2 linked regions of the Thioclava sp. GXIMD2076 genome follow. The main gene of each other region encodes a partner of the protein of the gene in region 2 in a complex. Links are inferred from orthologs where the notes say so. Each region holds a gene or a part of one and is shown on either strand. Other genes may lie near its edges.

What was found. The genes of interacting proteins can lie anywhere in the genome.
Region 1: the proteins of accD (region 2) and accB are in contact, whole or in part, in a solved structure (PDB 8UXZ), measured with the Escherichia coli proteins. The link is inferred for Thioclava sp. GXIMD2076 from one-to-one orthologs.

What each region holds. Positions count from the first base shown.
Region 1 is NZ_CP149932.1:1,820,948-1,827,694, forward strand. Bases 1,594-4,433 are described here. They hold accB (acetyl-CoA carboxylase biotin carboxyl carrier protein), read right to left. Parts: upstream 3,340-4,433; coding sequence 2,848-3,339; downstream 1,594-2,847. Other genes in these bases: accC (acetyl-CoA carboxylase biotin carboxylase subunit), read right to left, coding at 1,594-2,837; WDB91_RS09030 (hypothetical protein), read right to left, coding at 3,415-3,591; WDB91_RS09035 (NAD(P)-dependent oxidoreductase), read left to right, coding at 3,606-4,433. In the rest of the region: WDB91_RS09005 (DUF2155 domain-containing protein), read left to right, coding at 1-14; aat (leucyl/phenylalanyl-tRNA--protein transferase), read right to left, coding at 1-616; WDB91_RS09015 (class I SAM-dependent methyltransferase), read left to right, coding at 689-1,399; more of accC, read right to left, coding at 1,491-1,593; more of WDB91_RS09035, read left to right, coding at 4,434-4,949; NAD-dependent dihydropyrimidine dehydrogenase subunit PreA, read left to right, coding at 4,953-6,251; WDB91_RS09045 (hypothetical protein), read right to left, coding at 6,318-6,747. UniProt on the Escherichia coli protein: This protein is a component of the acetyl coenzyme A carboxylase complex; first, biotin carboxylase catalyzes the carboxylation of the carrier protein and then the transcarboxylase transfers the carboxyl group to form malonyl-CoA.
Region 2 is NZ_CP149932.1:779,926-783,572, reverse strand. Bases 1-2,863 are described here. They hold accD (acetyl-CoA carboxylase, carboxyltransferase subunit beta), read right to left. Parts: upstream 1,985-2,863; coding sequence 1,016-1,984; downstream 1-1,015. Other genes in these bases: WDB91_RS03850 (CPBP family intramembrane glutamic endopeptidase), read right to left, coding at 2,058-2,863; WDB91_RS03860 (folylpolyglutamate synthase/dihydrofolate synthase family protein), read right to left, coding at 1-881. Also shown: more of WDB91_RS03850, read right to left, coding at 2,864-2,942; WDB91_RS03845 (TSUP family transporter), read left to right, coding at 3,085-3,647.

The DNA.
Region 1 (6,747 bases), 1.0 Mb from region 2 along the record:
GCACCAACTCCTGAGCTGATGGGAGATGGCGGCGCGCGAAGTCGCCCTTGACCTCCAGAGCCTGTTCCAGCTGTGCACGATACTGCGCGCGGGGGATCTCGATCCCGCCGAGGCTGGCGAGGTGCGGTGTCAGATACTGCGTATCAAATAGCGTGAAGCCGCAGGTTTTGAGCCTGTCCACCACATAGGTAATCGCGATTTTCGACGCATTCTTGCGCCGCGAGAACATCGATTCGCCAAAGAATGCGCCGCCAAGGGTCACCCCAAAAAGCCCGCCTACAAGCGCATCGCCGTCCCAGACCTCCATCGAATGGGCAAACCCATGCATGTGGAGCTGGTCATAAAGCGAGAAGAGCGCCTCATTGATCCATGTCTCGTCGCGCGCGGCGCAGCCCTCGACCGTGGCGCGGAACGCGTGATTGACGCGGATCCGATAGGGCATGCGCCGGATCTCGCGGGCCAGCGAGCGCGATAGGTGGAAACCCTCAAGGGGAATCACTCCGCGCAGTTTCGGCTCGAACCAGTAGAGGCGTGGGTCGTCGCGGCTTTCGGCCATGGGGAAAATGCCATTGGCATAGCCTGCAAGCAGGAGCTCTGCGGTCAGCGATTCTGCCATTTTATTGCCTGCATTATCGTTTTAGGGTCGTGCTATTGTGAGGATGGACCGAATTGAGAGCGAGCGCAAATAATGGGTTTCTTTGACTTTCTGCCGGAGATCGACCGGTATTCCGAAGATCCGGGAACGGTGGCGCGGATGAATGCCCGCCATCGCATGGTCATCAAGCCGCTCGAGGCCGAGATTGCGGGTAAGCGTGTGCTGGATCTGGCCGCGCATGATGGCCGCTGGGCCTATGCCTTTGCGGCGGCGGGTGCGGAGGAGGTGGTGGGGATCGAAGGCCGCCAGCCATTGATCGACCGCTTTGCCGAGTTTCCGCGCGAGCATCTGAAGAAAAAGGTCACGCTCAAATGCGGTGATATTTTTGCGGGTATGCAGGCCGAGATCGATGCGGGCCGGCGCTATGATGTCGTGGGTGTGCTGGGCATTCTCTATCATGTCATGGACCATATGCGGCTCTTCGATCTGGTGCGTCAGCTGGGGCCGAAGCTGGTGGTAGTCGATAGCGAGTTTCTCGACCGACCGGGTGCCGTGATCGCGCTGCAGCGCGAGCGGACGCATAAGGACCTGAATGCGATTGCCCAGTTCGCGGGGCAGGAGGTGACGGCGATCGGGATCCCCTCGCGCAAGGCAATGGACCTGATCGCCGAGGTGCAGGGCTTCGATATCGAATGGGTCGATTGGGCGGAACTGCCTGAAGGCCAGCGCGATTTTGTGGGGGATTACTACCGTGCAGGCGAGAAACGGCGCTATACCTGCCTGCTGCGCCCGAAGGATCTGTAGCGCCGCAAACCAAACGGAAAGGCCGCCCTGAACGGGCGGCCTTGTTGCTATTCTGGCGCCTGTGGCACCGTCCGGACAGGACGCGAAACCGTTACTCGTATTTCGCTTTCAGCCATTTCTCGAGCCAGTGGATCGAGTAATTTCCGGACTGGATATCGGGCTCCTGCAGAAGCGCATCAAATAGCGGGATCGTGGTGTCGATCCCGTCGATGATCATCTCGCCAAGCGCGCGGTGGAGGCGGGCAAGCGCTTCCTGACGGTCGGCACCATGCACGATCAGCTTGCCGATCAGGCTGTCGTAATAGGGGGGGATCTTGTAGCCCGCATAGAGCGCGCTATCGACCCGCACACCCAGACCGCCCGGTGCGTGGAAGGCCGTGACCTTACCGGGGCAGGGCGCGAAGTTCGGGATGCGCTCGGCATTGATCCGGACTTCGATAGCATGGCCGTTGATCTTGAGGTCGTCCTGCGTGAACTCCATGCCGAGACCTGCCGCCACACGGATCTGCTGGCGCACAAGATCGACGCCGAAGATCGCTTCGGTGACGGGATGTTCGACCTGCAGGCGGGTGTTCATCTCGATGAAGTAGAACTCGCCATCCTCGTAGAGGAACTCGATCGTGCCGGCGCCGGCATAGCCCAGCTCGCCGATCGCGTCGGCGCAGATCTTGCCGATACGCGCGCGTTCCTCGGGGGTGATGCAGGGGCCGGGGGCTTCTTCGAGCACCTTCTGGTGGCGGCGCTGCAGCGAGCAATCACGCTCGCCGAGATGGACGCCACGGCCCTTGCCATCACCGAAGACCTGGATCTCGATATGGCGCGGCTTCTGGAGGTATTTCTCGATATAGACCTCGTCATTGCCGAAGGCGGCCTTGGCTTCCGAACGCGCGGTGCGGAAGGCTACTTCGAGATCCTCGAGCGAGGTCGCGACCTTCATGCCGCGCCCGCCGCCGCCTGCGGTGGCCTTGATGATAACGGGGAAGCCCATACCCTCGGCGACCTCACGCGCGGTCTCGATATCGGGCACACCACCGGCAGAGCCCGGAACGACCGGAATGCCCAGACGTTTTGCGGTTTCCTTGGCGGTGATCTTGTCGCCCATCATGCGGATATGTTCCGCCGAGGGGCCGATGAAGGTGATGCCGTGATCTTCGAGCGCCTGCACGAAGGCGGCGTTTTCGGACAGAAAGCCATAGCCCGGGTGGATCGCCTGCGCGCCGGTGACCTCGCAGGCCGCGATGATCTGGCTGACTTTCAGGTAACTCTCGGAGGACGAGTTCGGACCGATACAGACCGATTCGTCCGCCATGCGGACATGCATGGCATCGGCATCGGCGGTCGAGTGGACAGCGACCGAGGCGATGCCCATTTCGCGGCAGGCGCGGATCACGCGCAGCGCGATCTCCCCCCGGTTCGCGATAAGGATCTTGTCAAACATTGGCTCTGCCTTATTCGATGATCATCAGGGGCGAGCCGAACTCGACGGGCGATGCGTCATCGATGAGGATGCGCTTCACGGTGCCCGATTTCGGCGCCGGAATGTGGTTCATGGTTTTCATCGCTTCGATGATCAGCACGGTCTGGCCTTCCTTGACCTGCGCGCCGACGGTCACGAAGGCGGCAGCCCCCGGCTCGGGCGACAGATAGGCGGTGCCGACCATGGGCGAGGTCACCGCACCCGGATGGGCGCTGAGATCTTCGGCGGCGGGAGCGGCAGCAGCAGGGGCGGCAGCGGGAGCTGCGGCAGGTGCGGGCGTCGCAACAGGTGCCGCAGCTGCGACCTGGGTCACAACAGTCGACTGTTTCGAGACGCGCACCTTCAGGCTGTCATCCTCGCCATATTCGCGGGTGACGGAGATCTCTGCCAGATCATTCGTATTCAGAAGCTCGGCTAGCGCCTGGATGAAGGCGACGTCGGTTTCACGGATATTGTTGCTCATGAGGTCCTCGAAAGGTGCGTGTTATAGCCTGTGTGGAATGCCAATGATCCTTTGTCCACAGGCGTTCTGGGGGGCTTATACGCCAAGCATGGCGCGGTGAAAAGCGCCAAGAGCCATCTCGGCGCTGCTGAAAATCACGGCAGTGAGAGGGTCATCGACCAGTTCTTTGGCAATGATCGAAATTTTTGCCGCATTTGTTATTTTACCATTTGATAAAAAATAAAAGGTGCGCAAGCTGGGAAAAAGTTGCAAGCAGGGAGGGCATCATGTCCAACAGCCAGCTCACAGCCGGAATAGTGGCGGGGCGGACCGACGCGGAGGCTCTGGCCTCGAATTTCAGCGATCTCCATCCGCCTCTGGATAACCACGAGGCGCGGGTGGCCGCGGACCGGTGCTATTTCTGCCATGACGCGCCCTGCGTCACGGCCTGCCCGACCTCCATCGATATTCCGCTGTTCATCCGGCAGATCTCGACCGGCACGCCCGAGGCTGCCGCAATGACCATCTTTGACAGTAATATTCTGGGGGGCATGTGCGCGCGCGTCTGTCCGACGGAAAACCTTTGTGAAGGTTCCTGTGTGCGCGAGACGGCCGAAGGCAAACCGGTGGAGATCGGCCTGCTGCAGCGCCATGCGACCGATACGCTGATGGCAAAACAGAGCCATCCTTATACCCGCGCGGCGCTGACCGGGCGCTCGGTGGCCGTGGTTGGCGCAGGGCCTGCGGGCCTGTCGGCGGCGCACCGTCTGGCTTTGAAAGGCCATGAGGTCACCATCTATGATGCCCGCCGCAAGCCGGGTGGCCTGAACGAATATGGGATCGCCTCCTATAAGGCGCCCGATGATTTCGCGCAAAAAGAGGTGGCGTGGCTGATGCAGATCGGTGGCATCACGATGGTCGAGAACTGGATGCTTGGCCGGAAGGGGGACGGCGATCTGGCCGAGCTGCTGGCCGAGTATGATGCGGTCTTCCTTGGGATGGGATTGTCGGGGGTGAATGCACTGCGCCTCGAGGGCGAGGAGAAGGACGGCATCCTTCCGGCGACGGATTTCATCGCCGATCTGCGTCAGGCCTCCGATCTGGCCGCGTTGCCGATCGGGCGCGATGTGGTGGTGATCGGGGGCGGCATGACGGCGGTAGATGCGGCGGTGCAGGCCAAACTTCTCGGCGCGCTCAACGTCACTATCGTCTATCGCCGCTCGCGCGCCGAGATGCCGGCATCAAGCTTCGAGCAGGATCTGGCGCTGTCCAAGGGCGTGCGGATCATCGAACATGCGGCGCCTGTGGGGATCATCGGGAATGGTGCGGTCCGCGAGATCGAGTTTGCCTATGCCAAAGCTGGTCCGAACGGGCTGGAGATGACCGACGAGACCTTCCGTCTGAAGGCGGACCAGTGCTTCAAGGCCATCGGTCAGACGCTTGGTGACACGCCCGAGGAGATCAAGATTGCGGGTGGCAAGATCATCACCGACGGGATCGGGCGCACCAGCATGGCCCGCGTCTGGGCGGGGGGCGATTGCACCCATGCCGGCGAAGATCTGACCGTGACGGCGGTCGCGCAGGGGCGCGATGCGGCTGAAGATATCCACTCTTTCCTGATGGAGGGCTGAGACATGGCCGATCTGTCGAGCAATTTCCTCGGTATCAAATCTCCCAATCCGTTCTGGCTGGCCTCCGCGCCGCCGACCGATAAGGAATATAACGTCCGCCGCGCCTATGAGGCCGGTTGGGGTGGGGTGGTCTGGAAGACCCTCGGGATGGAAGGCCCGCCGGTCGTCAATGTCTCGGGGCCGCGTTATGGCGTGGTCTATGGGGCCGACCGCCGCGTGTTGGGGATCAACAATATCGAGCTGATCACCGACCGCGACCTGCAGACCAATCTCGACGAGATGACCCGCGTCAAGAAGGACTATCCCGACCGCGCGCTGATCGCCTCGATCATGGTGCCTTGCGAGGAGGAGGCATGGAAGGCGATCCTGCCGCGCGTCATGGAAACCGGCGCCGACGGGATCGAGCTGAATTTCGGCTGCCCGCATGGCATGGCCGAGCGCGGCATGGGCTCTGCGGTAGGGCAGGTGCCGGAATATATCGAGATGGTCACCCGCTGGTGCAAACAGTATTACGATAAGCCGGTGATCGTGAAGCTGACGCCCAATATCACCGATATCCGCAAGCCCGCCGAGGCCGCCAAGCGCGGTGGCGCCGATGCGGTGAGCCTGATCAACACGATCAACTCCATCACCAGCGTGGATCTGGACAGTTTCGCGCCGCAGCCGACGATTGATGGCAAGGGGTCGCATGGCGGCTATTGTGGCCCTGCGGTGAAGCCTATTGCGCTGAATATGGTGGCCGAGATCGCCCGCTCGCCCGAAACCGCAGGTCTGCCCATCTCGGGGATCGGTGGTGTGACGACGTGGCGCGATGCCGCCGAGTTCATGGCGCTCGGGGCGGGTAATGTGCAGGTCTGCACGGCGGCCATGACCTACGGGTTCAAGGTGGTGCAGGAGATGATCTCGGGTCTGTCGCAATATATGGACGAGAAGGGCTTCACCTCGATCGACGAGCTGGTGGGTCGCGCGGTGCCCAATACCACCGACTGGCAGTATCTCAACCTCAACTATGTGACCAAGGCCGAGATCAATCAGGATGACTGCATCAAATGCGGGCGTTGCTATGCGGTCTGCGAGGATACCAGCCATCAGGCCATCGCCGTCAGCGAAGATCGTGTCTATTCGGTGAAGGATGAGGAATGCGTGGCGTGCAATCTGTGTGTCGATGTTTGCCCGGTGGAGTGCATCACAATGCGCGAGCTGGAACTGGGCGAGATGGATCCGCGCACGGGGCGCGAGGTCGCGCCCTATGCGAACTGGACGACCCATCCCAATAATCCGGCCTCGCAGGCAGCGGAATGAACGAAAGGGCCGGAGCGATCCGGCCCTTTTCCATTGTAGGGATATCGTGTCACAGGGTGGAGGGGCTCAGTGCTTGTTCTTGTTGGAGATATCGGCATCGGGCTCGGTCACGCCGATCCCCGTATCGGGATTGATGGCGTTGAGCGGACCTTCTTGCACGGGCTGCGTGACGGAAGGGGTAATGGCCTTGGTATCGGTCATCATCGGCAGTTCCGAGCCCAGCAGCTCGGCCCCGTCATCGGGATTGGCGAGCGCTGCGTCGACATTGGTGCCATCGGGCATCTGCTCGGTGGTGCCCTCGACATCCGCGCCCTTGGCGCCTTTCTCGGAGCAGACATACATCGTGCCGCCCACGGCCACCGCTGTCACGGCCACGGCGGCAAGGCCGACCGGAGAAGCCGCCGCAACGGCCGCCACGCCCGCATCCTTCAGCCGCCCCTTCAGCTTGTCGCCCGTGGTCTTGACCACGATGGAGCCGATCTTGTCGCCAGCGACA
Region 2 (3,647 bases):
AGCGGGCCGGTCTTCAGGCGTTGCATCCGCGCGGGCCATTCGGCACGGGTGACAGCCGCCTCGCAGGCCGCCTCGTCACAGCCAAGGAACCGCAGCGCTGCCAGAACGGCACCGGCATTCATCACCTGATGGGGTCCGGGCAGATTGGGCAGCGGCAGATCCAGAAGGCCGGTCTCGTCCTGATAGACGAGCCTGCCGGCTTCCTCGCGCACATGCCAGTGCTGGCCATAGGCCAGAACCGGCGCACCCAGACGCGCCGCGCGGGCCTCGATCACCTCCAGCGCCTCGTCATGCTGCGGGCCTACGATCACCGGCACCCCGCGCTTGATGATATCCGCCTTCTCGCCCGCAATCTCGGCCAGAGTCTCGCCCAGATACTGCTGGTGATCGAGATCCACCGGCGTGATGATCGACAGCGCGGGCGTGATCACATTGGTCGCATCGAGCCGCCCGCCGAGCCCCACCTCCAGCAAGGTGTAATCGGCCTGATGGCGCGAGAAGGCCAGAAACCCCGCGCAGGTGGTGATCTCGAAGAAAGTGATGTTCTCGCCGTTATTCTTGGCCTCGCATTCATCGAGCATGGCCGACAGCTCCGCCTCGGAGATCAGCTCTCCGGCCAGACGGATGCGTTCGTGGAAACGTGCCAGATGCGGCGAGGTATAGGCATGGACGGATTTGCCCGCGGCCTCGAGCCCCGCGCGGATCATGGCCTGGGTGGAGCCCTTGCCATTGGTGCCTGCGATATGGATCGCCGGCGGGATCTTGGTCTGCGGCTCGCCAAGCGCGGTCAGCAGACGCTCCATCCGGTCCAATGTCAGGTCGATGATCTTGGGATGCAGCCCCATCAGACGCTGCAGGATGATATCGGACGTGTCACTCATGGAAGCCCCCTAAGGCATAGGCAATCAGGGTGCGCCAATGGCGCATCCCTGCGCGGGGGCGGGGGCTCGATGCCCGCGGCGCCGCGACCCGCCGATATCGTCACAACTGTGCCGCGTCGCTACGGCACGAACCCTCAGCTTTTGGCTGCGGCTTTGGCAGGTGTCTCGGCAGGGGCCGCCGCTGCAGGCGCGGGCGCCGCCTCGGGGATGTCGGCCTTGATCTCGGGCGCGGGCAGGTCGGCTGCCACAGCAGGCGGCATGTTCATCATCATGCGGATGATGGTGATCAGCTCCTCGCGCAGTTCCTTGCGCGGCGTCACGCGGTCAAGCATGCCGTGATCCAGCAGATATTCGGCGCGCTGGAAGCCCTCGGGCAGCTTCTCGCGGATTGTCTGCTCGATCACGCGGGGACCGGCAAAGCAGATCAGCGCATTGGGTTCGGCAATCTGCACATCGCCCAGCATCGCATAGGAGGCGGTCACACCGCCGGTTGTGGGATGGGTCAGCACGACGATATAGGGCAGGCCCGCCTCGCGCAGCATATCCACGGCCACGGTCGTGCGCGGCATCTGCATCAGCGACAGGATCCCTTCCTGCATCCGCGCGCCACCGGCGGCCGAGAACAGCACCAGCGGGCGGCCCAGTTTCACCGCGCGCTCGGCGGCGGCCACGATGGCATTCCCGACATACATCGACATCGAGCCACCGATGAAGCTGAAATCCTGACCGGCAGCCACAATAGGCGTGCGGCCGATCTCGCCCTCGACGACCAGCATGGCTTCTTTCTCGCCGGTCTTCTTCTGGGCAGATTTCATCCGCTCGGGATATTTCTTCTGGTCCTTGAAATGCAGCGGATCGACGATCGGCTCGGGGACTTTCACCTCGGTGAAGATACCGCCATCGAACAGTGCCTCGAACCGCTTGCGCGGGCTGATCGCCATATGGTGGTTGCAATTCGTGCAGACATTCAGGTTCTGAGCCAGTTCGCGGTGAAACAGCATCGACCCGCATTCCGGACATTTGGTCCAGAGATTTTCCGGCGTGTCCCTACGCGAGAAAAGCGAGTTGATCTTCGGGCGGACGTAGTTCGAGATCCAGTTCATGTCTTTGCGGCCCCTTTGGCTCCTATTGCGGTCCAGATAAGACGGGTCGAACAGAAATGCAATCAACGAGCGTTCAAACCCGCAGGCTGAGCCGGATCAAAAGCCAAGAAACCGTAATTGACGCACCATCGACCAACATAAGCGGGGCGATTGTGTTAAAATCTTGGAGATTTGCGACCACACTGAACAGCGAGATCCCGTCGAGATGGCCGTAATAGCTGATCAGCAGGATCGCCGAGAGGTTATTGACGAAATGGAAGGCCAGCGCTGCCCCCAGATTTCCGGTGCGCGCTGTCAGATCGGCCGCCAGCAGCCCGTAGAACGCCGCCCAGACCACCGGCCAGAAGGACATCGCGCCAAAAGTCGTCCCGTCATAATGAAGCGCCCCGAACAGCAGCGAGGGCAGGCCCATCGTGATCCACAGATTATTGCCCGACCACGCGCCCAGTTGCTGCATCAGATAGCCGCGGAATAGCACTTCCTCGGCGCCGATCTGGAGGAAGACCAGCGGGATGATAAGCGGCCACCAGGGTAATGCCGCCGAAAGCGCTGTGGAATGGCCGACATCGGGGGCCATCGAGGTGAACCATGCCAGAATGATGGTGAGCGCGAGAAGCGGCCAGAAGGCACGACGGAAATCCGACCCCGTGCCCTTACCCAGAAGGCTGCGGGGCGTGCGTTTGCACAGATATTGCGTGACGATCATCACGCCCGCCACCAGCGGCAGGAAGCTGCCCAGCAACACTGCCACACCAAAGGGGCTTGAGCCCTTCGCGATCTCCTGCAGCCGGAACATCCGCGCCAGCCCACTGGTGTGGGCGAGGCTCGTCCCCACCAGTATCGAGGCACCCAGCCCATAGATCACCACGATCGCGATCAGCCCGATCAGCGTCCGCCACAGGGCACAATGGGCACGGGCCGGTGCAGTGAAGCGGTCAAGAAGCGGGTAATGCGGCACGGTCTATCCGTTCGGTTGAGGTCGTGGCCCAAGCTAAGGGCTGCGCGGGCGGTTGTCACGCTGATCGGTGTGGGGCTTTCTCTTTACATTTACGCGGGTCGGGCAGATGGTCGCGTTCTCGTTACTGCCCTCAGGAGGTCCCATGTTTGAAGTGTCACTCGATCTGGCCATGCTGCTTCTGGGGGCGGCCTTCTTTGCGGGGTTTGTCGATGCCATTGCGGGCGGGGGCGGGCTGATCACCGTGCCGATCCTGATCATGGCGGGGGCCTCGCCGCTTCAGGCTCTCTCCACCAACAAGGTGCAGGGTGTGTTCGGTGCGGCGACCTCGGCGCTCTCCTATGCGGGTTCGGGCCATGTGGACCTGCGCAAACAGTGGAAGGCGGCGCTCCTGTCAGGGGTCGCGGGGCTCGCGGGCGCTATTCTGGTCTCGAAAATTCCGACCGATGGTCTGCGCTATGCGCTGCCGGTGGTGCTGATCGCGATCGCGGCCTTCTTCGCCTTCCGTCCGGGGCTGGGCGACGAGGACCGTGTCGAGCGTATCCGCCCCGCAGCCTTCACCGCCTTTGTCGTGCCGCTGGTCGGTTTCTATGACGGGTTGATCGGTCCGGGGACAGGCAGCTTCTTCATGATCGGGTTCGTCATGCTGGCGGGCTATGGTGTGCTCAAGGCCACAGCCCATACCAAACTGCTCAATTTCGCCTCCAA